2 regions of the Actinomadura scrupuli genome follow, and region 1 is predicted to be linked to the other one. Evidence: riboswitches for the same ligand, from Rfam matches in the RefSeq annotation. Region 1 holds a riboswitch; the other holds the start of a gene.
What was found. Region 1 has a riboswitch for S-adenosylmethionine ahead of ACRYCC_RS06925 (aminotransferase class V-fold PLP-dependent enzyme). Riboswitches for the same ligand answer to the same signal wherever they lie in the genome.

Region 1 (14,490 bases):
CCCCGCTCGCCCTCGCCATGGTGCGCAGCCTGGACCAGCAGCAGCCCGCGGCGCCGCAGCCGCCGCCGCGCCAGCAGGGCCAGCAGGGCCAGCACGGCCAGCCTCTCCCGCCGCCCCGGCACCTGGGAGTGCTGCCGACCCAGGCGACCGCGTGAGTCACGGCGCACTCGACGAGGGTGCGCCGCCCCCGGCGGTGCACACCGACCGGGCCACCTGAGGGCTGCCCCGCCGGGCCGGTGAGAGGCACGGCGCGCTTCGCGACGGAAGGCGACACGGAGGCAGGGCCCCGGAACATGCGATGGGTGCCACGCGGACGACGTGGACCGCGGCGGACGGCGACCATCGGGGTGGTGGAACGTCGAGCCGCCATGACGAACAGCCGGTCTTCGACCGGGCCCGGACGGAGAGATGCCGCCCGGCCGCCCGGCGTCGCCACCGGCCCGGCGCTCGCCGCCGGCTAACCCTCGAAGAGACCGCGCCTGCCGCGGCGGTGGCCGCCCTTGGCGCGGGGCCGCACGGAGCGGGCGCCGACCAGCCGCACCTGGGTCAGCAGCACCGAGAAGATCACCAGCAACGCCGCCAGCCAGGCCGCCTGCGTGCCGGCCACCCGCTGGAACGTGAGCTCCTGGGCATCCGGTGAACCGTCGCGCATCGCCGTGGTGCTGCCCGACAGGCCCGTGGCCGCCGGGCTCGACGGTGACCCCGCCGCGACCTGGGGCAGCGCGACCTCCGGCACACCGGCCGGCTGGATGGACCCCGCCGGACTCGGCGGGGTGTAGCCCCCCGCGCCGCCGGCCCCGGTGGGCGTGGCGGGCAGGGCGGGCGTCGCCGGCGGCGTCGTCGCCGGTGTCGCCTTGGGCGCCGCGGCGACGTTGATCGTGCGGGTGGTGGACCTGGGCGCGGCCTTGTCGGCAGCCGCGGCCGCCACCTTGGCGGTCAGGACGAGCTTGCCGGGCTTCATGGCCTTCGGCACGGTCACCGTCACCGTCACCGTCTTGTTGGTGGTCGTGAGATCGCCGAGGGCGTACGAGCCGGTGGGAGTGGTGGCCGCCTTGGGCTTGGCGGACAGCACCAGAGTCGCCTTGTGCGCGACGGCCTTGTTCGCGTGGACCACGACGTACAGCGTGACCTTGTCGCCGGGATGCGCGGCCGCCGCGACGGGGGTGGTCGAGACCTCCAGCACCGGGACCGGGGGAGGCGGCTTGGTCGGCGTCGGTGTCGGTGTCGGCGTAGGGGTCTTCGTCGCCGGAGAGGTCGGGGTCTTCGTCACCGTGGGCGTGCTCGGCGTCGCCGAGGCGGTCGGTGTCGTGACCGGTGTGGCCGTCCCCGGACTCGGTGACGGCGTGTCCTGCGCCGTCGCCGACGGCGCCATGGCGACCGCCACGACCGCCGCCGCGCCCAGTCCTACCCAGATCGGATGATGTCCCGATCGAGAGAGCACAGCCTCCGCACCTCCGTCGTCTCGTCGCGTCCCGCGCGCCAGGACCGGTCTACCCCTGGAAGCGCCTAGGCATTCAGACGAACACGACCGGCCGAGCAAATCAACCGAGGTGCTGCGAAACGTCTAGGTGTACCTAGATCAATTCTTCGTGAAGATCTTGTACTTCCGCACGAGGTGCCCAGGTCTGCCACACACCGTGGTCGACCCTGTCCAGGCCGAGCCGCTGGGCGACCGGCCCGCGCCCGCCGATGTACTCCACCCGCAGCCAGGTCTCGTGCTCACCGACGATGATGAACGGCTCGCCCTTCCAGCTGCACACGGTCCGTACGTAGCGCAGGGAGTCGAGCTCGGCGGTGGGCACGATCCGGCGGTGCCGCCCCGCACGGACCTCCTCGAAGCCCTCCGCGGGCTCGGTGGCGTAGAGCCGGGTCTCGCCGTCCGCGCCGGGACCGGCCTCGTACTCCACACCGCGCCACCGCGCGATGAAGCCATCACGGATCATGCCCATGGACTCGCTCCGCTCACGTGTTCATGGCGCTCGCTTCGCTCGCGCGGTCCGCGGGCGCTTTGCCGCCCGCTCACGGGTCGCCCGCCGTTTCGGGTTGGAGCCAGGTCAGCTGGTCCGGGTCGTACATCGCGACGAACCGTTCGGAACGATCCCGGCCGAGGTGGTACATCTCCGCGCCGTAGGGCAGCCGGGTGCTGTCGACCTTGTACTCGCGGATGCTGCCGCCGCTGCCGGGTGCGAATCCGGTGCCCTGGAACGGCGCCGGCTCCACCACCCAGCCCGACTCGCCCCAGCCGAGCAGCTCCTCCTCGGTCTGGCCGCCGAACGGGATGCGGTAGAGGTCCTCGCAGTACGCCGGCCAGCGCATGATGTAGACGCCCTCGTCGTCCAGGGAGAACGGCGAACCCTCGTAGAGCAGGCCGAGCGCCTGGTAGAGCTGTGCCGGGGTCTGCAGGTCGCTGACGTCCGCGGAGGGGTGGACGAACCCGCCGACCCGGTCGTACCCCTGCTCGAGGTACCAGGCGACGTGCGCCGCGGGCAGCACCTTCTGCATGATGGCGGGGCCGGTGCGGGGCGTGCCGCCGGAGCGGGGCGCCGGCACGGCCACCTCGGTGCCGGCGGGCGCCTGCTGGGGCTGCTGCGCCGCCGGCTGGGGCTGCGCCTGCTCGGCCGGGACCGCCTGCTGGGCGGGCGGCCTCATCAGGCCGACTCGGGTGGACCACTCGCTGAGCGCGTGCACCTGGTCGCCGCGCAGCGAGGCGCCGATCCGGGTGCCCGGGTTGAGGAGCATCGTCCACTCGGCCCGCGGCCAGTGCCGGATGAGCTCCCGGAAGTCGGTGTAGACGAACCGCGACGAGGCCGCCGAGCCGACGAGCGCCTCGCGGAGCCGTACGAGCGAGGTGAAGACCTGCACGGCGGAGTCGCTCCGCATGGCCGCGTCCCAGCGGAACTCCGGCTCGGTGGGGGTGACCTCCAGCGGCGCGTCGGCGGCGATCGGCACCAGCACGTTGGCGGCGAACAGCACCCGCAGGAAGGCGTCGGTGTCATCGGCCTCGGCGGCCTCGAAGAGCTCCTGGTCGATCCGGTTGCCGGGCTCGAACTCCGGCGCCGGGGCCTGCGCGGGCGGGCCGGCCAGGTCACGGACCTGGTCGCCCGGCACGGCGGCGTCGATCGGCGTGCCCGGGTTGAGCACGAGCGTCCAGCCGGGATCCGCCCAGGCCGACACCAGGTCGAGGACCTCCGGCATGACGAAGCGGGACTGCCCGATGGCGTCGTGCATCCACTTGAGCGAGGTGAACACCATGATGGACGGCCGCTCGTGCACCGGCACCGCCAGCCAGGGGAAGTCGGGGTCGTCGGGCTTGGTGCCCCACGGGGTCTCCGCCTCGGCGGGCACCAGCACCTGCCCGCTGAGCAGGATCTTGAAGAAGGCCTCGAGGTCGCGACGGGTCATCGCGTCGAACAGCCGCTCCTCCATGTCGTTCTGCGGCTCGAAGTGCTGGGCCATCCGCTGCGCGCCCTGCTGGTCCGACCACTCGGCCAGGCTGGGCAGCTGCTCGCCGGGGAGGGAGGCGCCCACCGGGGTGCCGGGGTTGACCGCCAGGGACCAGGCGCGGTCCGGCCAGTGCCGGATGACCACGGTGAACGGGAACCGCAGGAACTCCACGGGCCCGATCGCCTCGTGCAGCCGCTCCTGCGAGGTGAACAGCGTGATCGTCGTCCGGCCGCCGGCCTCGGTGGGGTGCCACGGGAAACCCGGACGGCCCGGATGGGGGCTCGTCTCGGCGCTGGTGTCGAAGTCGGCCGGGATCGGGACCAGCACCTCGGCGCCGAGCAGGATCTTCACGTACGCGTCGTTGTCACCCCGTGCGCCGGCGTGCAGCAGCTCGTGCTCGATCTCGCCCACCGGCTGGAAGGCCGGGGCGGGCGGGACGGCGGGCTCGGCGTTCGCCGCGGGCACGGGGGTGGCCGCGGGCACCGGCGGGACGGGGCCCTCGCCGGTGGACTGCAGCACGTCCGGCTCGAACTCCTGGGCGTGCGGCCGGGTCTCCCACGGCGGCGGCTCGGCGGCCGGGCGGGGGATCGGGATGCGTCCCGGCCCGATGCCCGCCTGCGGTGGCCGGGCGTCCCCGTCCGCGAGCTGCCGGACGAACCACGACGGCAGATGCCCCTGGATCGGCAGCCCCGCGTCGACCGCCAGCCACCAGCGGTTGTCCGGCCAGGCCCCGGCGATGTCACCGAACTTCAGCTTCATGAAGTGCTGGAACCGCGGTCCGAGGCAGGCCCGCATCGCCTCGGGGGAGGTGTAGGCGAGCACGTGGGTGCGCCCGTCCGCCTCGCTGGTCGGCCAGGCCGGCTGGGCCTGGTTGGCGAGGACCTCGTCGACCTGCTCCGGTGAGACGGGGACGAGCAACTCGGCCTGCGCCAGCAACCGGAAGTACGCCTCCTGGTCGCCGGACTGCAGCACACCCTGCATCCGGTGCTCGACCTCGGACACGGGCTCCCAAGCCTCGGTCACGTTCGCCACCCCCTGACCATGCTAGCGGGCGCCCGGACAGTGAACGCTGGGTTTGTGACGCTGTCCCCGAGGCCGCATCGGACCTGCCCACGCTACATGGGCGAACACCCACAAAGACCCTATCGGTCAGCCAATCGGCCGAGGGCGGTCACCAATCGGTCGACCTGTTCGATGGTCGTGCCGACCCCGATGCTCGCTCGTACCGCGGTGCCCGCACCCTCCGAACAGCCGGCCGTGCCGCTCCCGACCAGACGCCGGACGAACGGATGGGCGCAGAACTTCCCATCCCGGACCCCGATGCCGTGCTCCTCGGACAGCGTAAGGGCCAGCTCACGCGCGTTCCAGCCGTCCAGCACGAAAGACACGATGCCGATGCGGGGATGCCCGGCGTCCCACAGGCCGAGCTCCCGCAGACCGGGGATCGTCGCGAGCCCGCGCCGCAGCCGGGTCAGCAACCGGTCCTCCTCGGAGATCAGGGTGTCCCACCCCGCTCCGTTGAGCGCCGTGCAGGCCGCGGCCAGCGCGATGGCGCCCAGCACGTTGGGGGTGCCCGCCTCGTGCCGCTGCTGCGGGTCGGTGGCCCAGACGGTCTCCCGGTCCACGTGCGAGGTCGCCCCGCCGCCCTTGAGGTACGGCTCCGCGGCGCGCAGCCAGTCGGGCCGCCCGACCAGCACCCCGGCCCCGAACGGCGCGTACAGCTTGTGCCCAGAGAAGGCGACGTAGTCCAGGTCGAGCGCGGTCATGTCGATCGGCCGGTGCGGGACCAGCTGGGCGGCGTCGACCGCGATCCGGGCCCCGTGCCGGCGGGCCACCTGAGCGAGCCGCCCGATCGGCCACAGCTCGCCGGTGACGTTGGAGGCGGCGGTGACCACCAGCAGCCGCGGGCCCTGCGGGGCGTCCCCGAGCGCCCGCTCGGCCGCGGCGACCGCCTCGGCCGGAGTGGCGGGCGCCGGCAGCCGCACCGGCCTGCGCCACGGCAGCAGGCTCGCGTGGTGCTCGGTCTCGAACACCACGACCGTCGTGCCCTGCGGCAGGGTGCGGGCGAGGAGGTTCATCGAGTCGGTGGTGTTGCGGGTGAAGACCACCGCGTCGCGCCGCCAGGCGCCGACGAAGGAGCGTACGGTCTCGCGGGCGCGTTCGTAGGCGTCGGTGGTGACCTGCGAGGCATAGCCGGCCCCGCGGTGGACACTGCTGTAGTACGGCAGCGCCTCGGTGACCGCGTCCGCCACCGCCGTCAGGCAGGGGGCGCTGGCGGCGTAGTCGAGGTTGGCGTACGGAACCGTACCGCCGCCCGCGACGGGGGCGAGCGCGCCGGCTCCGGCGACCCGCAGCCCGCCCCACGGCTCGGGGACCGCCGGGGCGCGTCCGGGCGGACACGGAGCGGGGACAGGGCTGATCGCGACGGCGGGCATGGCAGGCCTCCACGGGTACGGGACCCGCGAAGAGCGCCCGGGGTCCGCGCTTGCCGGGACACGGTCGTGCCCGGCCTGGTCCTCACCCGGGGCACCCCGCCGCGGAGGGAGGGTTGCCGGCCAGCGAGCCGGGGCTTGACGCTGGCGCTCATGACCTGCCCAGAGGATAACCCGGGCGAGCGGGTGACCGTCAAACCGAACTGCGCTGATCTTCGCCGCGTCACAGTGATACAGATGTCCACCATGTACAGCTTCTGGGGTGGGACGACGGGAGATCGGATGCGCGACGGGCTGCGGCGGCGAAGGGGCATCGCCGTGCTGGTGGCGGTGGCGGGGATGACGACGCCGGCGGTGTCCGCCTGCGGAAGCGGCGGCAACACGTCGGCGATCTGCCGCGACGCGGAGAAGGCGTTCGGCGACTTCTCCGCCAGGCTGAAGACCATCTCCCCGACGGAGGCCGCCCAGTGGCAGCGGGCCTCGGCCGACCTGGCGACCAGGCTGGACGGACTCGCGAAGAGCAGTGACGACGCCCGCCTCAAGCGGACGCTCACCGACATGGCCGGGTCCTGGCGCTCCTTCGGCGGCACCGTCACCACCAAGGGCGAGACCACGCAGCTGTCGGCGATGCTCGCCGCGCAGCCGCAACGGCTCGCCGCGGCCTGCGGCTAGGGGACCTCCTGGGTCCGGGCCGTGGCCCGCGTCTGCTCCCGGCCGGCCGGGAGCACGTTCCTGACCGCCTGCGGTGACTTGGTCGGCTTCGGGTTCGTCGGCCCGGGCTCGGGCTCGTCGGGCCCCGGCTCCGGCGTGATCGTGGGGAGCTCCGGCGAGTGGGTGGGGGGAGTCTCGGGGGTCTCGCTCGGAGCCGTGGTCTCCGGACGCGGCCGGGTGGTCGTCGGGGCCGGCACCGGCGGTGAACCGCCGCCGTCGCCGTCGAAGAACGTCGGATCGCCGAACTCCTTGATCGGCAGGTTCTGGGTGGCCACCGTCATGTAGTCGTGCCAGATCTGGGCCGGGAGCGAGCCGCCGTAGGAGCTGAAGCCCGGGACCGTCACGGGCTTGTTCGGGTTGCTGTTGAACACGGCCACCGAGGTCGCCAGCTGCGGCACGAAACCGTTGAACCACAGGGCCCGCGCCCGGTCGGTGGTGCCGGTCTTGCCGGCGACCGGCCGGCCGTCGTCCAGTTGCGCCCGGGTCCCGGTGCCGGACTCGACCACCCGGGTCATGGCGTAGGTGGCGTCCCTGGCGACGTCCTTGCCGAAGGTCCGGTTGCTCTCGTCCTTGACCTTGTGCTCCTTGCCGCCGGCGTCGGTCACCGACGCGATGACGTGCGTCCGGTGGTGGACGCCCTCCGCCGCGAAGGTGGCGAACGCGCCGGCCTGCTGCGCGGGGCTGAGCGAGACGGTCCCGAGCGGGAAGGAGGGCACGGTGTTGGCGCTGTTGGCCGTGAGCTGTTTCCGCGGGATGCCCATGTTCTCGGCCATCGCGGTGATCCTGTCGAGGCCCACCTTCTGTCCGAGGTTGACGTAGGCGGTGTTGATGGACCGCTGCGTCGCCTCGATGAGGTTGACCTGGCCGTAGCTGGTGTTGCTGTCGTTGTGGATCTGGGCGCCGCCGAAGGTCTGCGGGGAGCTGCCGTCGACGGTGTAGTCGAGGCCGAGACCCTGGTCGAGCGCCGCCGCCAGGACGTACGGTTTGAACCCCGACCCCGCCTGCACGTACGACCCGAAGGACGTGCTGAGCTGCGTCTCCAGGTAGTCCTCGCCGCCGTAGAACGCCTTGACGGCTCCGCTGGAGGGGTCGACCGTCACCAGCCCGACCATGATCTTCTTGCTGGTCCCGGCGGGCAGGTCGGCCTTGACCGTGGCCGCCGCCGCGGCCATGAGGCCCTTGTCGAAGGTGGTACGGATCTTCAGGCCGCCGCGGTTGATCTCGTCCTCGGAGTAGCCGCGCTCCTCGAGCTCCTTGATGGCGATGTTCTTCATGTAGCCGATCTGGCCGCGCAGGCTGTTGGTCAGCTTCTGCTTGGCCAGCGTGGGGAACTTCAGCCCGGCCGCCTCGGTGGCGGACAGGGAGCCCATCTGGACCATGCCCCCGAGCACGTAGCGCCAGCGGGCCTCGGCGGCCGGCCGGTCGGCCGGGGCCGCCTCGCCGAACGAGCTCGGCTGCTGGATGGCGGCGGCCAGATAGGCGCCCTGCGCGGCGGTGAGCTTCTCCACCGGCACGCCGAAGTACGCGCGGGCCGCCGCCTCGATGCCGTACGCGTCCCGGCCGAAGTAGATGGTGTTGAGGTACTGCTCGAGGATCCAGTCCTTGGACTTCTCGTTCCCCACCTTCATCGAGATCATGATCTCTTTGAGCTTGCGGAAGACGGTCCGCTCCTGGCTGAGCCCGCTGTAGTAGTTGCGGACCATCTGCTGGGTGATGGTGGAGCCGCCCTGCACCTGGCCGCCGGACACCGTCGACCACATGGCGCGGGCGGTGCCCTGGACCGACACGCCCGGGTCCTGGTAGAAGCTGCGGTTCTCCGCGGCGAGCACCGCCTCCCGGACCGGCTTGGGCACCTTGTCGAGATCGACGATCGTGCGGTTGGGGCCCTGGCGCGCGATCTGCGTCTTGCCGTCGGAGTAGTAGAAGACCGAGCCCGCGGCGATGGACGCGCTCTTGGCCGACGGGATGGGGGTCAGCAGATAGGCGATGGCGAACAGGAGCGCGCAGAGGCCGAACGTGATGAGCACCCCGAACGCAGCACGGCGGGCATACCGGGCTTTGCGGCTGCGCTTGGCGCGTTCCGGTTCGCCGGTGGCCGGTGAGGCGCCCGGGTCGGCGGGCTCGTCGCGGTCCGCGACGGCGGCGGCCGGGGCGAGCGCGGCGGCGGGCTCGTCCGGCACCTTCTCCGGCTCGTCCTCCGGCTCGTCCTCCGGTTGGTGCTCCGCCTCGTCCTCCGGCTGGTCCGGCGGGACATCAGGGTCATCCGGTTCATCGGAGGCGTCTTCCGGCAGGGCCTCGAGCTCGTCCGGCGTGGCCTCCGGCAGGTCCGGCGCGTGCTCCGCTTCGTCCGGGGTGTCCTCCGGCAGGTCCGGCGTCTTCTCCGGCTCGTCCGGCGTGTTCTCCGCCCGGTCTTCCGGCTCGGCCGGTTCTGCGGGCGCGTCCTCCGGCAGGTCCGGCGGCTCATCCGATTCGCCTGACTTGTCCGCCAGGTCCGCCGGCTCGTCCGGAGGCCGGGCCGGGTCCGGCGTGCCGGGCTCGTCGGGCTCGATGGGCGTGCCGCTCGGCGAGCCGATGCCGTTCCTGCTCACTTGCCCCCCGTGACAGTGATCGTGACCGAAGTTACCCGAGGGGATTCAGGTGGTCCCTTCTACGAATATGACGGTTACGAACGCGTCACGGTTGACACGTATCCGGCGGGGGACTCGTACAATCCCCCGCCGGTCGCAGCGCCTTGAATACGGCGGCCGTCAGTAGGCGGCCACGACATCGACCACGAAGACCATCGTGTCGGTGCCCTTGATCTCGCCCTGGCCCTGCGAGCCGTAGCCCTCCTTGGGCGGGACGACGAGCAGCACGCGGCTGCCGACCTTCTGGCCGACCAGGCCCTTGTCCCAGCCGGGCACGACCTTCCCGGCGCCGATGGCGGTGATGAAGGGCTCACCGCGCTGCCAGGTGGAGTCGAAGACCTTGCCGTTGCGCCACAGCACGCCGTGGTACTGCATGACCAGGGTCTGGCCCTTGGTGACGACCGGGCCGGTGCCCTGGATCAGCGGCGTGGCCGACAGCTTGTCCGGAGCGTCCCCCTTGGGGATCTTCACGGCCGGAGCCTGGCCGGCGGCTCCGCCGGTCACCTCGGGCAGCTTGGGATCGGTCTTCACGGGGGTGCCGGAGACCACGGAGTTCTTGTTGTAGGTGCCGACCACGTCCACGATGAAGACGAGCGTGTCGGTGCCGGAGACGCCGGCCTCCGGGCTGCCCTGCGCGCCCAGTCCGTCCGCTGGCGGGATCTCCAGCAGCACCCGGCTGCCGACCTTCGCGCCGGTCAGGCCCTTGGTGAGGCCGGGCAGCGACTGCTCGCCGCCGATCTGCAGCGGGGCGGGCTTGCCGCTCTTGAAGGTGGACTGGAGCAGCTTGCCCTTCTTCTTGGCCCCCCATACGTACGTGGAGGCGTTGATGAAGGCGAAGTCGCCCTTGGCCACCGTGGCGCCCTTGCCCTTGATCACCGGGACGACCTTGGTGGACTTGAGCTTGGGATCGGGCTTGACGCCCTTGAACGAGACGGCCGGCTCCTTGCCGTACGCGCCCCTGACCTCGATCTTCGGCTCCGGGCGGGTGAGCCAGTACGTGGTCCCGCCGGCGACGGCCAGCGCCGCCACCACCAGGCCGGAGATGATGGCCCGCTTGCGCCGGGCGGCGTCCGCCGCGGTCAGCGCCGAGGGCTTGGAGCCGCCCTTGGACTTGATGCCATGCGGGGTGAAGTCCTTGCGGGAGATGTCCCGAGCGCTCGGCAGCTTCGCCTTCACCGCTGGCTTGTCATCCTCAGACATGCTTCCTCACTGTTCCGGCTCGACGACGACTGCACAGGCGATCGCACACGGGATTCCCCACCCTGGCAGTAGATGGTGCATGACAGGGCGTATTTCCCGCATAAAGACCTGTTTCGGCGCACTCGCCGGGACCCGGATCTCCGCCGACGGCGAGGAGTCACTGTGGGGATCACCTGTCCGGTCCGTGGTGTCGGGTCCCCACCGCGGAAATGAGTGAACACCGAGCCGTCAAGATATCAGCGGTCCACATGCCGGGCGACGGAACCCGCGGGAGACCTCCGAGGGTGGCGGCCGCGATCCCGGCCACGAAAGATCACGAAGCGGCGTGGCGTGGCCCGGAGTGCGATGGTGGACGAATTTGCGGAACCTTTACGCACGGGTGCCGGTTCGGGCTGCGGAGCCTGTGCGTATCCACGCGAGGCCCGCAGGAGCAGGTCCCGTTCCCGCGCGCAGGTCACCGTCGTGCAGGTGGGCGGCAGGCCCCAGCGGCCGTGCAACCTCCAGACCGCGAGGCCCGCCACCGCCGTTCCCAGCAGGGCCACCGCCAGTGCCGGCGGGTGGGACCACCGATGGAACGAGTACTCCCCTGCGAAGGGCATCCGCACCAGCCGCGTGAGGAGGTAGCCGGCGGCGCTCAGCAGCCCCTGGAGCAGCGCGAACACCCACACCCCGGTGGAATCGCCGTACCACAGCGCGATCGTCGAGGTGATGGCCATGCCCACGGTCAGAATCGACAGGACGCCCAGGTAGGCCTCGATGTCGAAGGTCGCCGGAAGCATGGCCAGATGGGCGAGCGTGAGAGCGAACATTGCGCTCATGGCCGCCCATCGAGGGAGGTTCGATGAAGCCACGATGGATATGTCTCTCCGTCGGTCGAAAAGTCCGCCTCCGAGAGTGTCAAATCAATGGCAAACCACTGGTCAAGTCCTACGCCGCAGGGAGATCTTCTGTTGACCGTGAGCCGGTGACGAGTGCCGATCCCGGCGGTTCCGCCGCGGTCCGTACCGGGCCGGCGGGGGAGCGGCGCGGGAGCCGACCGGGCCGGCGCGGCAGATACCAGTTCCGCTCGCCCAGCAGGGTCATCACCGAGGGCAGCAGCACGGCCCGCACCACCGTCGCGTCGATCAGGATGGCGACCGCCAGGCCGACGCCGAGCTGCTTGAAGTCCTGCATGGAGAGGGTGGCGAAGATGGAGAACACCGCGATCATGATGACGGCGGCGCTGGTGACCACGCCCGCCGTCGACCGGATGCCGTGCGCCACCGCCGCCGTCGTGGGGAGCCCCGCCGACCTGGCCTCCTGGATCCGGGAGACCACGAACACGTGGTAGTCCATCGACAACCCGAACAGGACCACGAAGACGAACAGCGGGATCCAGGACTCGAGCGCCCCGGGGGCGTGCGTGCCGATGAGCCGTGCACCCCAGCCGTGCTGGAAGACGGCCACCATCACCCCGTACGACGCCGCCACCGACAGCAGGTTCAGGATGATCGCGGTGACCGCGATCACGATCGAGCGGAACGAGACCAGCATCAGCAGGAACGTCACGCCCATGACGAAGGCGAAGACCGGCACGATGCCGGCCCGCAGCCGGGCGTTGTAGTCCACGGAGAAGGCCAGGTCCCCGGCGACGGCCACCTCCGCGGCCCCGCCCACGGTGCGGGGGATCGTCCTGTTCCGCAGTTCCGTCAGCGCGCTCGTATCGGCCAGCGGCACCTCGATCTCGGCGACGTTCGCGGCCCGGTGCTGGGTCACCCGGGCGCCGGGCACGGCCTGTGCCAGCGCTGAGATGGCCCGCTGGACGGCGGGTGCCCGGAGGTCGGGGGCCTTCAGCACGACCGTCGCCGGGGCCGGCCCGCCGGGGAAGGCCCGGGAGATCGCCGCGTAGGTCTGGACGAGGGGGTTGGCGGCGGGGAGCTGCCGGTCGATGCTCAGCTTCTCGGTGTGCATGCCCAGGGCGGGTGCGGCCAGCCCCAGCAGCAGCGCGGCCGCCAGTGCCGCGAAGACGCCCGGCCGTGCCAGCACGGGCCGCAGCACGGCGTCCCAGAATCCGCCCTCGCGGCGGCGGCGCGGCCCGCGCCGCCAGGGCATCCGGCCGAACTCGACCCGGTCGCCGAGCAGCGACAGCAGCGCGGGCAGCACGGTCACCGAGCCGGTCATCGAGATGAACACCACCAGGATCGTGGCCGCCGCGAAACCGTCGAAGATCTTCAGGCCGGTCAGGAACATCCCCGCCATCGCCACGATCACCGTGACACCGGAGATCAGCACGGACCGGCCGGAGGTGGCGGCCGCGACGCGCAGCGCCTCCTCCCTGGTGCGCCCGGCGGCGCGTTCCTCGCGCTCCCGGCGGATGTAGAACAGGCAGTAGTCGACCCCCACGGCCAGCCCCATCAGCAGCATCACCGAGTTGGCGGACTCGTCCATGGGGAGGAGACGGCTGATCGCCGAGAGCAGACCCAGCGCCGCCAGGAACGCGGTGAGCGCCAGGGCAACCGGCAGCACCGCGGCCAGCAGCGCACCGAAGGCCACCAGCAGGATGCCCAGCGCGAGCGGCACCGCGGTCCACTCGGCGCGGGCGAAGTCGGTGCCGAGCATGTGCTGGAACCACTTCTGCCCGCTGGCGTCGCCGACCTCGGAGACCGTCACCTCGGGATGGGCCCGCTGGACCGAGGCCACCGCGTCGAGCAGCGGCTGTACCCGGTCGGCGGCGGTGTCCGGGTCACCGGTCATGCTGAACCGGATCAGTACGTCGTGCCCGTCCGCGGAGGTCACCGTGGGCCGGAGCTCGCCCACCGCGCCGGTCGCGAGCACCTTGTCGCGCACCTCCCGTACCGTCGTGGCGGCCACGGGCCGCCCGGAGCCGCGGATCAGCACCATCTCCGTCGTGGCCCGGGTGATGCCGGCGTCGGCGAGGATCCGCTCGGCGCGGGCGGACTCCCCGGCGCCCTGCTCGGCCCGGGTCAGGCCGACCTGCCCTCCGCTGCCGCCGATCACCGTGGCCAGCGCCACCAGCAGCAGCCAGCCGAGGACGGCGGTCTTCCGATGCCGGGCGCTCCAGCCGCCGAGCGCGGCGGCGAGGTTCCTGTGTTGCTTCATGGGCATGACGCTAGGGAGCCGGTGAGCGCCCGGACATGGGGCTGGACGGTGGACGGGGGTGTAGGTGGATACACCCCCCTCCGGGCGCTCAGGGCCAGTGCGAGCACGTCGCCGCCGGGTCAGACTGGGGCCATGAACTCCCCGGTGATCCGCCGTGCTCTCACCGCCTGCGGGCGGGGGCTGACCCTCTTCGCGTGCACGATCGCGGAGGTCCTCGCGTTCGGCTGGGCTGTCGTGACCCTCGCCCTGCTGAGCGGTGGGCTGGGGGTGTTCCTGTTGCCCGAGGCGATCGGGAAGGTCCGCGCGCTGGCCGGCCTCGCCCGCCGGAGGGCCGGGGAGTGGGGCGGTGTGGAGATCGCGGAGCCGTACCTGCCCGCGCCGGAGTTCCAGCGCGGCTTCATCGGCCGGATCGAGCGGTGCCGCTGGCTGCTCACCGACCCGGCGACCCGCCGGGACCTGCTGTGGTGCCTGACCGATCCGGTGGCCGGGGGCCTCCTGGCGCTGCTGCCGGTCACCCTGATCGTGTACGGGCTGGAGGGCGTCCTGATGCCCGCGGTCTGGCAGCTCTTCCACGCGAAGGGCTACAGCGACTGGTACACCGCCGTTCCGGTCTCGTCGGAGGCAGGCCCGGTCACGCCCTGGCTGTGCGTCCCGATCGGGCTGGCCTTCATCGCGGCCGGTGTCCGGTGGGCCCCGCGGCTGCTGGAGGTGCACGCCCGCTGGACCCGGGTCCTGCTGGCGCCCACCCCGAAGGCCGGGCTGGCGCTGCGGGTGCGGCACCTGACCGAGACCAGGGCCGACGCGGTGGACACCCAGGCCGCCGAGCTGAGACGGATCGAGCGGGACCTGCACGACGGTGCCCAGGCGCGCCTGGTCGCCATGGGCATGAGCCTCGGCGCCATCGAGCACCTGCTGGAGCGTGATCCGGAGAAGGCCAGGCTGCTGCTCGCCGAGGCGCGGCAGGCCTCCGCCAAGGC
Region 2 (14,490 bases), on a different contig from region 1:
CCGTATTACCGTCCAGACGCCGCCCTATGGCGTCCAGCGCCTTGCGAAGAGCCTCGGACTCCCCCACTTCCCCCATGGAGAGCGAAGCCCTCTCTATCCAGGCCAGCACCGCCCTGATCTCATCCGGGGGGTCAGTGCGAATCATGTTGAAGGCCCATGCGGACAACGCCCGCCGGAGCACACGCGGATCAGGCGCGCCTCCGGTGTCGGAGACCAGAGCCGCAGTGACCACGGCCAGACAATCAGCGACGGTTGCTCGCGTCTTGCCCGGACTTCCCGGCCACGTGACCGCCACGTAGGCCCGTGCGTGTTCGTACAGGTCCCGCCCTGTTCCTTCTTGAGCATGGACTCCGGCAGCCCGGTCACCGTGTCGAACGCTTCACCGCGCCGAGCCGCCTGCATGAGATCCGACCGGAAGCGGTCCGCAAGCGCCCGGGTGGTGAAGTACTCGGATTTCTCCGGCGGGTTCTCGCCTACCCAGCGCACGCCATACGGCCGCCGCCGGCGGTAGCCAACCCGCACCCTTCCAGCCACGAAGCGCCGCCGCCGTTCACCGGAACCGCGCCCACACCCACTTACCGAACGGCTCCACCCACGTCACACCACAGGACTCCGACAGCCGCTCCACGATCGACAGGCCCCACCCCCCGAACTCGTGATCCTCAGGCAGGGCGTCGAGCATCTCCAAGGTCAACTCGACCCGCTGAGACTCGGGTTGCTTGGGCGACTGGTCCCACACCGAGACCATCACACCGCCACCGCTGTAACGCCCGATCCGGACCTTGACCCGCCCATCCCACGGACTGACCGCCACCGCATTCGTCACCAGCTCGTCAGTGACCAACCGCAGATCCTCCGACAGATGCGGCAGCCCCCATTCACGGGCCGTCTGCTCCACCAGATCCCGCGCCACCCCCACCACAGCCCGCGAGGCGAGCATCGTCCGCTCCAGCTAGTAATCGGCCATCGTCGCTGTCACCATCAACCATCCTCGGCGCAGAAAATGATCGCTCTTCGGTCAAAGCACCTTCAGCAAGCCCACGGACCATCACGGTCAAGGCAGGCGCCACGCGAGCCTTGAGGCAGCCGTCACCTGGGCACCCCGCCCCAGCGGTCCCGATTCGTTAGGCCGCGGTCCGCCCAGTGCCCACGCACAACGGCAGTCCTCCCACACCTCTCCTGCTCGGCGGCATCGCCGACCGGCACCACGAGCAGGGCTCGACGGGGAAGCACGAACTTCCGGCCCCGCCCACCGCATGACGGACACGGATTCTCGTTCTCGGAGTCGGGCACCCTTACTCCCCTGCCATGGGCATCGTCGTCACTCGCAACCTCTACAACAGCACCGATTAGAGGTAGCTCTATAGAACCGCCTATGCTGTGGAGTGTCAATAGAGCTGGTTCTATTAAGGCGACCCGGTGCGAGAGCGGGTACCGCTACCGTTAACCGGACGTGCGGCAGGAGGCGACATGCGCATCGGCTACCGGGAACTGGCCGACGTTCTTCGGGACGGCATCCAACGGGGCGAGTACCCACCAGGCAGCACCCTGCCCAAACAGAACGAGATCGCTGCCGAGCACGATGTCAACATCAAGACCGTCCGCCAAGCCGTACGTCTGCTCGAAGCCGAGGGACTGGTCACTCCGGTGCGCCGTCGCGGAACCGTTGTCCGCCAGCGCCCGCCGATGAAGCGTCTCGGCATCGAGCGCTACGCCAAGAGCAAATGGAAGTTCGGCCTGGTCGCGTTCGCCGCCGACCGCGAAGCATCCGGCCGCGAGTGGAAGCCCACCGACCAGACGCAGACCGTCCGCAAGATCCCAGCCGACACAGAGATAGCCGAGGCGTACGGCATCCCCGAAGGCGCACCGGTCTACGAGCGCGCTCGCCTGGTCAAAGACGGCGACGTGCCCACCCACACACTCGCCAGCTACTACCGCCCCGAAGACGTCGAAGGCACACCGATCGTCGACCCCACCCCAGGGCCGGCTACCCGAGGTGGCGGATTCGCGGTACTCACGATGCAAGGGCTGGAGCCCGACACCATGACCGAGACTTTCCACTCCCGGATGCCCACCCCGGAGGAGATCGAGCAGCTTCAGCTGCCGGCCGGAGAGCCCGTCATGGTCCTGCAGCGCCGCACCTACACCCGAGACGGCCGCATCGTGGAGTTCGCCCGAGGCATCCACGCCGCCTCCCGGTTCTCCTGGTCCTACACCTTCAAGATCCCCGACTGAGCGAGGAAGGCCGTCCATGCCCGCACGCGCCGAGCTGCCCGCCGCCGTCCGACCCGACGTCGAGATCCTCTGGGACTACCACGACATGCACCACACGATCCGGGCCGCCGACGTCGGCATCGGACTCGGCAGCCACGACCTCGGAGTAGCCACTTACACCGCCGAGCTTTACCAGCAAGGCTGGTTCCCACGAATCGTGTTCACCGGCGCCAACGCCCCGACCACCATTAACCGCTTCCCCCGAGGCGAAGCCGTCCACTACGCCGAACACGCAATCAGGCTCGGCGTACCCGCCGAAGCGATCCTGATCGAGCCCAATGCCACCAACACCGGACAGAACATCGAATTCACCCGCAAACTCCTCGCCGACCACGGCATCGGCATCAGCTCGGCCGTTCTGATCTCCCGGCCCTACCAGCAGCGCCGCGCCTACGCCACCGCCAAGAAGCTATGGCCCGAGATCGAGATCATCTGTGCCTCCCGACCGCTTCCGCTGGACGAGTACGTAGCCGACATTGGCGATGCAGACCGCGTGATCAACATGCTCGTTGGAGACACCCAGCGCATCATGATCTACCCCGATCAGGGATTCGCCATCTCCCAAGAGATGCCCGCCTACGTCGAGGCCGCCTATAAGCGATTGATCCAGGCCGGATTCACGACCCGTCTGATCCGACAGTGACGTCAGCCGCCTAATGGCCCCAGTGCATTGCCGAATTAGGCCGTTGTAGATCAAGGGCGGCGGCGCTTCGCGCCCGCCGCCTCGGCCGTCCGGTCCCGCCGCTACGGGCGTGCGGCGTGGGCGCCGGTCCCTACGCGCCGTGCCCGGACGGCCGGGTCAGCGCCGGCCCCCGATCGTGCGGACCTGACGGCCGATCACCGGGTCAGCGCCGCCGCCCATCACCCAGCACAGGCCGCGACGATCGCCAGCCGGGTACTCATCTCACGGGTTGGGGCGATCGACAAGCCAGGACTTCGTACCTCAGCCCCGGCTTTTCGCGCTCCTCTGGCCACTCTCCAGCGCCACGACAGGGAGCAACGCGAGGCATTCCGCAGAGGTCCGTCAGCCTGCCCAGAGAATGTCGATGATCTGAAGGGTCTCGGCCTGGTCGTCGACGATGAGCGTCATGATGCCCTGGCCCTGGTCGCCGAAGAATGCGTGCCGCAACGCCGACGACGCGTCAGGGCGTTCTCGGACGGCACCCCAGGGTGCTTCCAGGAGTTGGAGGACACGTTCGAGAAACGGCCCGTCCCGCACCTCATCGGGCAGCCCGTTCAGCTCGTACAGCGCCCGCCCGCGGAAGCCGTCGAACTTGTAGGTCACAAACGACCTTCCCACTCCGGTGGGATGTAGCCTGGGGAACCATCCGTGCGCCCATGAAGGGCGTCCTGAACCGCCTCCTCGTAGCCCGGCCTGCTATAGGCCATCGCACGAAGGCGCCACTGCCGCAGCAGGGCCTGAACCTGCTTGAAGCGAGCAAGATCGTGCGCGGCGTCGAGTGCCCGGTCGTACTCGTCCCGGAACTGAACACGGCGCGACGGGGGCAGCGCATCGAAGATCGCGGCCGGATCTTCCCCTGGATCTCGTGACCCGGCAGGCTCTAGAGGCTCAGCGGTCATGCCGCTAAATCTACCCGCCACGACGGACCTCCGCAGGCAACCGGCCATCCGTGACGCGGTACTGCCCGACCTCACGGCACAGGCACGGAACGGACGGCCCCGGCAACAGTGCCCGGGACCGTCCGTATGCAGGTCAGCGCGCCCTGACTACTCCTCTTTGTCACTCCACCCTGCCGAGTGCAAGCGCCGTACATCCCTGGCAGGGGTTACCCCATCAACCTGGCCTGATCCGGTCTGAGCTGCGTCAACTCCGTCCGAGGAGGGCTGCGACGTACGCAGCCGTGATCGACGGTGCGCCGCCGTACGCCGGTATTCACGGAACAGCCACGGAACAACCGTCTGGGGTTGGGACGCAGGTCGGCCGATCCGTTCCGCGCGTTCCGTGGCAGGGGCATGGGGAGTTCTCAGCGCTGCAGCTATGCGCCGGTTCATGATCTCCTCGTCACCGTCAACACTGTGCCCGCGCCGCTTCCAGACGGCTTCGTAGGTCACCGGAGCGAGCCGGTTGCCCCGCGCTGGTTACGGAACAGCCGGCCGTCCTCGGCCACGCCGAACTCCGCGATGTGCGCCCGGAGCATGGCGAGCAGCTCGGGGGCGGCCGGGATGGGGCGCGTCACTCCCTTCGCGCGATGCTTCAGACCACGCACCTCGTGATACTGCCCGTCGTCCGGCCACTGACGGCCGGCCGCGGGACTCGACTCGGCGAGGAGGAGCTTTCCCCAGCCGTTTGCCGGAAGCGCGCAGTCCGCCTGTGTCAGTGCGACCGCCTCTGACGGGCGGATACCCGCAAGGTACAGACACGCGAAGGCGTCTTCCTGCAAGGCAGCCCGAGAACCGGGCCGCACGGGCCGCCGACTCGGTGCCTGCCCGGCGCTCCCACGGACGTTCCGCGCCAGGACAGGCAAGCAGCCGGTCGGCTGGCCCGGACGAGGATCGGGACCGCAGCGACTCCGAAAGACCACAAGACGGCGGCCGGGCCGGAACGTCCGATGCTGCCGCTGGCCGGTGCCCGACTCGCGCGGGACACCACACAAGTCCGGAACCGTCCAACTCGCATGTGCGGCGTAGGAAGCGCCCGATCTTCACGGCCGAGCCAGCCGGCCAGCGTCCTGATGCCCATACCTTCAGCCAACCACGCTGCCGCAGCCGTATGGCGTGACACGTGCATGCCGTTCTCTGAGTAGTCCACGGAAAGGTCTTCTTTTAGGTGCCTGTTGACCGAACCTGCCAAATGTGACGGGACAAGCATCGAGTTTAATTTGATCAGTCATTAATACTCGTTGGAATATCTATTAATGATGGGCAGGGATACGCATCTGGAATTACTGATAACTTCCTATGATGTGCCGGTCGGGCGGGGAGGTCGGCGGATTCGCCAAGCGCCGACGCGTTCGCAGGGTATGCGATCGGCCGGTGGCTTGCTCGATGAGGCGTTGTTGCCCTACGTGGTCGTATGTGGCCGTATCGAATCTGAAAGATGTCAGTCAAATAGGCAGAATCTCCTATAGATGAAAGATCCGACAAATGCCAGCTAATATTAGCAAAGGCTTCCGCAGATCGGCTGGATATTCCGTTCTCGCGGTAGGTCTCGCGATGGGTCTTGCGCTCATCTCCTGCGTGACCGTCTTCGCTGTCACACAGTCCAAAGCACATAGGGCACAGCTCCCGATAAATCTCGGTAGTGCCGCCAACTTCGCGGTCTTGGCAGCGACGACCGTTACCAACAGTGGACCGAGCGTCATCACGGGGAATGTGGGGGTAAGCCCGGGCAGCGCGGTGACCGGATTCGGTCCCGGGGGCGCCACAGTGATCGGGAGTGTGTTTACAGGTGCTGCCAGCCCTGCCGGGCAAGCCCAAGCCGATCTGACCACCGCGTACAACGATGCGGCTGCGCGGGGTCCCGCCCTCACCGTGGCCACGGAGCTCGGCGGAACCACTAGGGGGCCAGGGGTCTACGACTCCGCAGATGGCACCTTCCAGATCACCGGCCCGCTGACCCTCGACGCGCATGGTGACCCGAACGCGGTCTTCATCTTCAAGATGGCCGCGACCCTCAACACCGCGGCCGGTAGCTCGGTACTCCTCGCCGGGGGCGCGCAGGCGTGCAACGTCTTCTGGCAGGTCGGCAGCTCGGCAAGTCTGGGAACGACCACCAGCTTCCAGGGAAATATCCTCGCCCTCACCTCGATCTCGGTGAACACGGGCGCAACGATCGTGGGTCGAGCGCTGGCACGTGGCGGGGCTGTCACTCTCCTGTCCAACATCATCACCGCGCCCACATGCCAGGCCTTCCCTCCAACGAGTGCTGCGGCGACGGTGACTCACACGGTGACTCGCACGGTGACAGCGCAGCCAACAGTAAGGGTGACTCGCACCGTGTGTCCCTCGGCGGGTATAGGCCCGAACTCTTCCTCACATTCCAACAGCAACAGCGGCAGCGCCAGCGACAGCGACATCGACATCGACTCGAACGGCCACCAACACCATCACCAGCACCACCACCACCACAGCTAAACAAAGCGGGCATCCAATCCCCAGACGAGTCTCCGTAGATCCTTCGATGGACCGGCTGGAAGCGTCTCGCGCCCATGAAAGAAGGTCCGCCCGGGTCGCCCGGGCGGACCTTCCGCGCTTCCGGCACTCACACCGAAGTAGTCGTGGCGTGAGCTGGAGCAACAGGGCGCCGGAGGGTACCAACTGGGCGACAACCGAGAGGCACACTATGAGACGAGCTGACCCGATCCGAGATCCCACTCCACGGCCTACGCCGACCTAGAATCGAGGCATGGATCTCAAAGACGCGACGCGCATGATTCTCACAGAGTCGGCTGCCCATCCTGACCTGCTGCGAGTCGCGTCCTCTACCTATGACGAGCTGTCCACCGGACGTCAGGCCTCCCACACCGACCTGACCTGGATGCTCCGGGAAGCCGGCCGCAAGGGTCTCTTCCCCACCCTCACGCAGAAGCACGGCACCGATGGCTTCAATGACATGGTCATGGTTCTGGGGCGCGAGATCGACCGGCAGGCGCCGGTCCACCACCGCTCGCGGTAGGTCGCCGCGCGACTCTGAAGCTGCGCATCCTCGCCGCCGAAGCCGGTCGCCATGGCCACACGCGGTACAGGCGCGGATCCGCGCTGCGTGATCATGAGAACGACAGCGGTTGTTGCGACTCTCGTCATCGAACGGACATACCTGGGCTATTCCCCTGACGGAATCTCGCGGGCGCAAGTGTTCACCGGTTTCCCCCTCCGGAGGCACGATGTCCCAGTCCAGCAGATCCCGCCCGATCCTCGCAGCCCTGGGCGCCGCCCTGCTGCTGCCCGCACTGCTGAGCGCACCGGCGGCGGCCGAGCCGCAGCCGGTCACGTCCGACCAGCTCGACAAGGGTGTCAGCGCCGCGCAGCAACCGCTGCGCAAGGGCGCCCACATCATCCGTCAGGCGGTCGAGAACACAGATCCCGCCGGTTACATGAGCGTCGCCTTCGGCAAGGGCGAGGTGGAGCTGTACTGGAAGGGCGCGCTGCCCGCGCCGATCCAGGCGGCGGTCACCGAGGCGCGCAAGACCGTCCCGGTGAAGGTCGTGGCGGCCGAGTACTCGTTCAAGGAACTGGACGCGGCCGCCGAGCAGGTGCGCAGGGCCGCCAAGGCCAACCGATCGGCCGGCGTCCGCTCGGTACGGATCCCCTACGACGGCAGCGGCCTGCGCGTGGGCGTCGACGAGAGCCGGCGCAGCTTCCTCGGCGCCGCGAACATCATGCCGAAGCTCGCGGTGGCCCATCAGTTCGAGCAGGCCGACCACATCACGCGGACCGGACGCCTGGACGACCACGAGCAGTGGAACGGCGGCGGCCGCATCCGCAACTACAACCTGGGCTACATCGGCTGTACCGGGGGCTTCGGCGTTCTGGGCTACGACGGCTACAAGTACATACTGACCGCCGGCCACTGCGGCGCCCCCGGGAACTGGTTCGTCGACGGCGTCAGCAACGACGTGGTGGGCCAGGTGCAGTACGAGAACGTCGGCTACGACCTGATGCTGATCTCCTCGAACGCCCAGGGCTACATCTGGGACGGCCCCGTCGACAGTTACTACAAGAAGCCGGTCGTGGCGTGGGACTGGGTGTACCCGAACGAGCAGTTCTGCTCGTCGGGTTCCTACACCGGCGTGCGATGCGGGTTGCTGCAGAAGGACTTCACCGCCTGGTACTGCGACCTCGACCCCTACCAGCGGTGGGAGTGCTACGACGACCTCATCGAGGCCCATCAGGTGGACGGGTCGCGCGCGGTCCAGCCGGGTGACAGCGGCGGTCCGGTCTTCACCCTCCAGGGAGAGGGCGTGGTCGCCAAGGGGACCATCAGCGGCCACGGCGTGAGTCAGAACATCATGTACTTCCAGGACTTCGCCACGGCCCGCAACGCCTTCCCCATCCGTTTCGACCCGCTCTACTACTGACCTTCCCCGGCATCCCCTGGGGTCTCCGCACCACCGAGACCCCAGGGGACCCGGCACACTCCTTCATCTCCGTGATCATGCAATCAACCGTCGGTTGATTGCATGATCACGGAGATGGGCGGGTGTCGGCGCCAGTCGCGTCCTGGCCGCCGGTGGGCTGGGCGCCGGCGTCGTCGCCGGTGGGCTGGGCGCCGGTGGCGTTGTCGTCGGTGGGCTGATCCTCGTTGGGTTGGGCGTCGGTGATGTCGGACGGGTCGGCTTCGTCGGCGTGCGGTGCGGTGGGTGGGCGTGCCGGCTCCGGTGGTACCGGGGGACGGTGGCGCATGACGACACCACGCGTCTCCGCGACCAGATGCCAGCTCACCGCCGTCCAGCCCCTGGACTCCAGGGTCTCGACGGCCGCGAACAACTGCTGCAGGCGCAGCCGACGGCCCACCGCGAGAAAGATGTACGGATGCGGGAAACCGTCCACCAGAGTGGGGTCCCGGGTCACATCGGAAGCGAGGATCTGACGCTTGTCGAGTACCCGAAGCTGGACCAGCCGTCGCCACTGGTTGTTCACCATCTACAAAGTGTGGCAAATCCGGCACGCCACACCGAACCGCGGGCCACGAAGGCCGGGGTCAGAGCGGTCGCACGCCGTCCGCCTGCGGACCGCGATCACTCTGCGTGATCTCGAACTCGACACGCTGTCCCTGGTCGAGGCTGCGGTAGCCATCACCCTGGATGGCCGAGTAGTGCACGAATACGTCTCTACCGCCGTCAACCTCGACGAAGCCGTAGCCCTTGTCAGCGTTGAACCATTTGACGGTCCCCTGAGCCATTTTTCACCAATCCTGCCGTGCTGGAACCCCGGCCATGAGGCCGCGGTATCTGTGCCCGGAGCCGCTCTTCCACCGCGGTCACCGGTGATCGATCACGGGCGTACCTGCGACGATCGGGGTAGACCATACCCACCTGGACCAGCCAGACAACACCCCTCATTGCGCGCGATCAAACGGCCGGTAATGGTCACCGAATGGTGCCGTCACGATGGGGGCGACCGCTTCCTCCAGCCGTCGCGGAAGGTGCTGTCCATAACGTTTCTCCAGGTGCAGCCTGGCCTTGCGGTAGCGTTCGACCGCTTCCCCGAGCGTCACCGGAACCACCGCGACCCCCATCGGGGCGAGCAGATGCTCGTACATCTTGTGCAGTTCCACTCGCACCAGGTCGTGCTTCCCGCGCCTCCGCTTGCCCGCCAGCCAGAGCATCCAGTCCCAGAAGTGCGCGTCGACGCCCCGCAGGGTGTCCGGCCCCACCCGCCACGGGGGATACCAGCTGCGCGGCACGTCCGCGAAGATCAGATCGATCTTGACGGGGCCGTCGAGTAGGAGCAGATAGCACTCGTGATCGCGCAGCCGGTCCCACTGCGCGGCAAGTGGATCGAACTGCGCCATCAGATTCGCCAGATCTCGGGCGATCCACCCGAAATCATCCGCGATGACTTGATAGTCCCAGTCCGACAGTTCGGTCTCGTCACCTCGCGCACGGGATCCGGTCAGGTGCACATCGCGCACCGCCGGATGGCCCCGCACGGCCTCCACCACGTCCTCCGCGATTCCCATGCGACAGGCAATACCCTTTATTGCACCAAAACCCCCTTATTGGTCTCACTAGGCGCATTGGATGGGCCAAAGTACACAGAAACGCCCCGAACCCGGCAAGGTTCGGGGCGTTTCCGCTCGTTGCGGCCGGTCAGCCGCCGGCGACCGCGGGAATGATCGAGATCTGTACGCCTTCGGGGGTCGCGGTGTCCAGTCCGTCGGCGAAGCGCACATCCTCATCGCCCACGTAGACGTTCACGAACCGCCGGATCTTGCCATTGTCGTCGAGAATGCGGCCCGCGATCCCGGGGTGATCGGCGTCGAGGGCGGCGACGACCTCACGCAGCGTGGCGCCCTCGGCCTTGACCTCGGACTCACCCCCGGTGAAGGTCCGCAGGATGGTGGGGATCCGCACTGAGACACTCACGCCAGGCCTGCCTTTCGGAACGCTTCGTACGAAGCAGCGATGTTGGCGGACGGCCGGGCCACCGGGGCCACCGCGTCCAGGGTCTTCAGCCCGTCACCGGAGTTGATGATGACGGTCTCCGCCTCGGGGTCGAGCAGGCCGCTCCGGACCAGCTTGCGCAGCGTCGCGACGGTCACGCCGCCCGCGGTCTCCCCGAAGATGCCCTCGGTCCGCGCGAGCAACTGGATGCCCTCGACGACCTCGGCGTCGGTGACGTCCTCGACCGCGCCACCGGTCCGGCGTACGGCGTCCAGCACGTACGGCCCGTCGGCCGGGTTGCCGATCGCGAGCGACTTGGCGATCGTGTCGGGTTTGACCGGCCGTACGACGTCGTGACCGCCCTTGAAGGCGGCGGCGACCGGGTTGCAGCCCTCGGCCTGGGCTCCGAAGATCTTGTACGGCTTGTCCTCGACCAGGCCGAGCTTGATGAACTCCTGGAACGCTTTGTCGATCTTGGTGAGCTGGGAGCCGGACGCCACCGGGATGACGATCTGGTCGGGCAACCGCCAGCCGAGCTGCTCGGCGATCTCGTAACCGAGGGTCTTGGAGCCCTCCGCGTAGTAGGGCCGCACGTTGACGTTGACGAAGGCCCAGTCGTCCCGCTCACCGGCGATCTCGCTGGCCAGCCGGTTGACGTCGTCGTAGTTGCCGTCCACGGTCACGAACAGGCCGCCGTAGACCGCCGTGGTGATGATCTTCTGGGTCTCGAGGTTGGAGGGCACGAAGACCGCGGACCGGATGCCGGCCCGGGCCGCCGCCGCCGCGACGGCGTTGGCCAGGTTGCCGGTCGAAGGACAGGCCAGGACCTTGAAACCGAGCTCGCGCGCGGCGGCCAGCGCCACCGCGACCACGCGGTCCTTGAACGAGTGGGTCGGGTTTCCGCTGTCGTCCTTCACCCACAGGGTGCGGATCCCCAGCTCGGAGGCGAGCTGGTCGGCCCGGACCAGCCGGGTCCAGCCGGGCTCCATGTTGGGCGTCTCCGCCACGTTGCCCGGCACGGGCAGCAGGCCCTTGTAGCGCCAGATGTTGCCGGGGCCGGCTTCGATGTCCGCACGGGTGATGCCGCCGAAGTCGTACGAGATCTCCAGCGGGCCGAAACACTGCTCACAGGCGTAGCGCGGGCCGAGATCGTACGACTCGCCGCACTCGCGGCAGGTGAGAGCCGTCGCCGGACCGAGGGATGTAGTGGCAGGCGTGATTGCCATGTTCGCGAGGCCTTCTCTCCTCATCTGCCCTGTGCCACCTTGGTCACAGGTCGGATTTGGCACCTGTCTCGGTCGGTCTCGCCGGGCCCCGGCCGCTGCCGGAGGCGCGCTCAACAAACGCAGAACCGAGATGGTTGCCGGGGCTTCGCAGGGCCGATCCCTCCACCCCTCTGGATGAGCAATATGAAGTTGTGTGAGGGCTGCCCCTCGGGTGCGCGATATCAAGATGTATTGAACCGCGTGAGTGACTTTACATCATCTGACCGCTCGCCTGATGGACCGGTCCCAGCCCTTGAGACGGTCAACCGGCCGGCTGTGGGGTGTCCGACGGGGTCTCCTGCTGGGTGGGGTCGAGGAAGACGTGGCGGATGATGGGGAGCCGCTCGCACAGCCTGGAGTCGATCTCACCGGCGATGTCCTCGGCCTGGTCGGCGCTGATGTCGTCGGAGAAGTTGACCTTCGCCGCCACCAGGATCTGGTCGGGGCCCAGGTGCATGGTGAGCAGTTCCTCGATACGGTCGACGCCTTCCGCGGACAGGATCTCCTGGCGGATCTCCGCCTGGGCGTCGGGGTCGACCGCCCGGCCGATCAGCAGGGCCTTGCTGTCCCGGCCCAGCACATAGGCGACCACGATGAGCAGCACGCCGATCAGGATCGAGGCCACCCCGTCCCACACCGACGACCCGGTGATCTCTTTGAGCGTGAGGCCCGCGGCGGCCAGCGCCAGACCGATCATCGCCGCGGTGTCCTCGAAGAGCGCCGCCTTGAAGGTGATGTCCGGGCTGCGCCGGACATGGTCGATCAGTTGCCGTCCGTTCTCGCGGGTCTCCCGGCGGGCCTGGCCGAAGGCCCGCAGCCAGGCGCTCCCGTCCAGGAGGAAGGAGACGGCGAGCACGGCGTACGCCAGCCGGATGTCGCCGTGGCCGCTGCCGCCGACGATCGCCAGGATGCCCTCGAACACCGAGAACCCGGCTCCGGCCACGAAGATCCCGAAGGCCGCCAGCAACGACCAGAAGAACCGCTCGTTGCCGTAGCCGAACGGATGGCGCCGGTCGGCGGGCTTCTCACTGCGCCGCAGCGATGTGAACAGGAATCCCTGGTTGAGGGTGTCGGCCACCGAGTGCGCGGCCTCGGCGAGCATCGCGCTCGACCCGGCGATCAGCCCTGCGACCAACTTGATGATCGCGATGAGCAGATTCGCGATACCCGCGATCACGACCGTCTTGGTTGTCTCTTCCGCTCTGCTCATGCGGAGCCGGTTACCCCGGCTGGGCCGACTGAACCGGTGATCTATGAACAAGGCCGCTCAGCCAGGTTTGAAATCGCCGGCACGACTTACTGCCCACCCGTACAAGAGTGGCCGTGAGCGGTCATGTCACACTTCCGGGCATGAGTGACACGCAGGTTCTTGTCGCGTCCAACCGCGGTCCGGTGTCTTTCTCACTGTCCGACGACGGTGCGCTGACGATGCGCCGCGGCGGCGGCGGGCTGGTGTCCGGACTGGCGTCGGTGGCCGGTGAAACCGACGTCGTATGGGTGTGCGCGGCGCTCTCGGAGGCGGACCGGACGGCCGTACGGCAGGCGCCCGACGGCCGGCTGGACCTGGCCGGCCACGACACCGGCGGGGCCTCTGTCCGGATGCTGGACATCCCGTCGGCGACCTTCCAGCGCGCCTACAACGCGGTCGCCAACTCGACCCTGTGGTTCGTCCACCACCTGCTCTACGACACGCCCAACGCGCCGCTCTTCGATGCCCGCTCGCGCCGCGACTGGCAGTCGTACGAGGCCTACAACGCGGCCTTCGCGGACACGCTCGGCCGGGACGCGGCGCCGGAGGCCAAGGTGGCGATCCAGGACTACCACCTGTCGCTGGCCCCGCGGATGCTCCGGGAGCGGCGGCCGGACCTGAAGATCACGCACTTCTCGCACACGCCGTGGGCGCCACCGGAGTACTACCGGCTGCTGCCCGACGACATGGGGGTGCAGGTGCTCGAGGGCATCCTCGGCGCCGACCACGCGGGCTTCCTCGCCGAGCGCTGGGCACAGGCGTTCCTGGACTGCTGCGAGGCCTTCCTGCCCGCCAAGGTCGACCGGCTCGCGGGCACGGTGACCTACCAGGGCAGGGTGACCCGGGTCGCGGTGCACGGCCTGGGCGTCGACGGCGCGGAACTGCGGGCCAGGGCCGCGGAGCCGGACGTGGCCGACCGTGCCCGGGCGCTGCGCGAGCAGGTCGGCGACCGGCAGCTCATCGTGCGGATCGACCGGACCGAGCTGTCCAAGAACATCGTGCGCGGTCTGGCCGCCTACTGGGAGCTGCTGGTCAAGCATCCGGAATGGCACGGGCGTGTGGTGCACCTCGCGTTCGCCTACCCGTCCCGCCACGACCTCCCGGAGTACCGCGAGTACACCGCCGCGGTCCGCCGCATCGCCGCCGAGATCAACGACGAGTTCTCCACGCCGGGCTGGCAGCCGCTGCTCCTGCAGGTCAACGACGACTATCCCCGCTCGCTGGCCGCCTACGGAATGGCCGACGTCCTGCTGGTCAACCCCATCCGGGACGGTATGAACCTGGTCGCGAAGGAGGGGCCGGTGCTGTCGGAGCGCGGGTGCGCCCTGGTCCTGTCCCGCGAGGCGGGTGCCGCCGCGGAACTGGACGAGGACGCGCTGATGGTCAACCCGTTCGACGTGTCGCAGACCGCCGAGACGCTGCACCAGGCACTGCTGATGCCGCCGGACGAGCGGGCGGCCCGCTGCGAGCGGCTCGCGCGGACCGCCACCGCGCTACCGCCGCAGCAGTGGTTCGCGGACCAGCTCGCCGCGCTGGACTAGCGCGACCGGGTTGGGCTCGTGCAGCCGGTCCCACCGGTCGCGCAGCGCCCGTTTGGCCGCCACCAGGCGGCGGTCGGCCGCGACGCGGGCGTACG

Region 2: another riboswitch for S-adenosylmethionine. It lies ahead of thrC (threonine synthase); the one in region 1 lies ahead of ACRYCC_RS06925 (aminotransferase class V-fold PLP-dependent enzyme).

Annotation. Positions count from the first base shown of each region.
Region 1 covers NZ_JBPCCU010000001.1:1,512,894-1,527,383, forward strand. Annotated here, with positions in the region: gene ACRYCC_RS06900 (hypothetical protein) at 1-155, shown strand, start outside; gene ACRYCC_RS06905 (hypothetical protein) at 458-1,183, opposite strand; gene ACRYCC_RS06910 (hypothetical protein) at 1,203-1,421, shown strand; gene ACRYCC_RS06915 (UCP033725 family protein) at 1,575-1,949, opposite strand; gene ACRYCC_RS06920 (SseB family protein) at 2,020-4,467, opposite strand; gene ACRYCC_RS06925 (aminotransferase class V-fold PLP-dependent enzyme) at 4,587-5,879, opposite strand; SAM riboswitch class IV at 5,921-6,035, opposite strand; gene ACRYCC_RS06930 (DUF8711 family protein) at 6,114-6,548, shown strand; gene ACRYCC_RS06935 (transglycosylase domain-containing protein) at 6,545-9,175, opposite strand; gene ACRYCC_RS06940 (FKBP-type peptidyl-prolyl cis-trans isomerase) at 9,335-10,414, opposite strand; gene ACRYCC_RS06945 (hypothetical protein) at 10,651-11,232, opposite strand; gene ACRYCC_RS06950 (MMPL family transporter) at 11,342-13,513, opposite strand; gene ACRYCC_RS06955 (sensor histidine kinase) at 13,646-14,490, shown strand, end outside.
Region 2 covers NZ_JBPCCU010000002.1:339,719-354,208, reverse strand. Annotated here, with positions in the region: gene ACRYCC_RS09335 (ATP-binding protein) at 551-940, opposite strand; gene ACRYCC_RS09330 (GntR family transcriptional regulator) at 1,471-2,235, shown strand; gene ACRYCC_RS09325 (YdcF family protein) at 2,252-2,917, shown strand; gene ACRYCC_RS09320 (hypothetical protein) at 3,299-3,559, opposite strand; gene ACRYCC_RS09315 (DUF6247 family protein) at 3,556-3,855, opposite strand; gene ACRYCC_RS09310 (hypothetical protein) at 4,344-4,502, opposite strand; gene ACRYCC_RS09305 (ice-binding family protein) at 5,557-6,369, shown strand; gene ACRYCC_RS09300 (hypothetical protein) at 6,641-6,910, shown strand; gene ACRYCC_RS09295 (S1 family peptidase) at 7,119-8,312, shown strand; gene ACRYCC_RS09290 (hypothetical protein) at 8,419-8,877, opposite strand; gene ACRYCC_RS09285 (cold-shock protein) at 8,936-9,136, opposite strand; gene ACRYCC_RS09280 (nucleotidyltransferase domain-containing protein) at 9,293-9,916, opposite strand; gene ACRYCC_RS09275 (MoaD/ThiS family protein) at 10,047-10,322, opposite strand; gene thrC (threonine synthase) at 10,319-11,566, opposite strand; SAM riboswitch class I at 11,584-11,747, opposite strand; gene ACRYCC_RS09265 (cation diffusion facilitator family transporter) at 11,868-12,815, opposite strand; gene ACRYCC_RS09260 (alpha,alpha-trehalose-phosphate synthase (UDP-forming)) at 12,956-14,395, shown strand; gene ACRYCC_RS09255 (sulfotransferase family protein) at 14,348-14,490, opposite strand, start outside.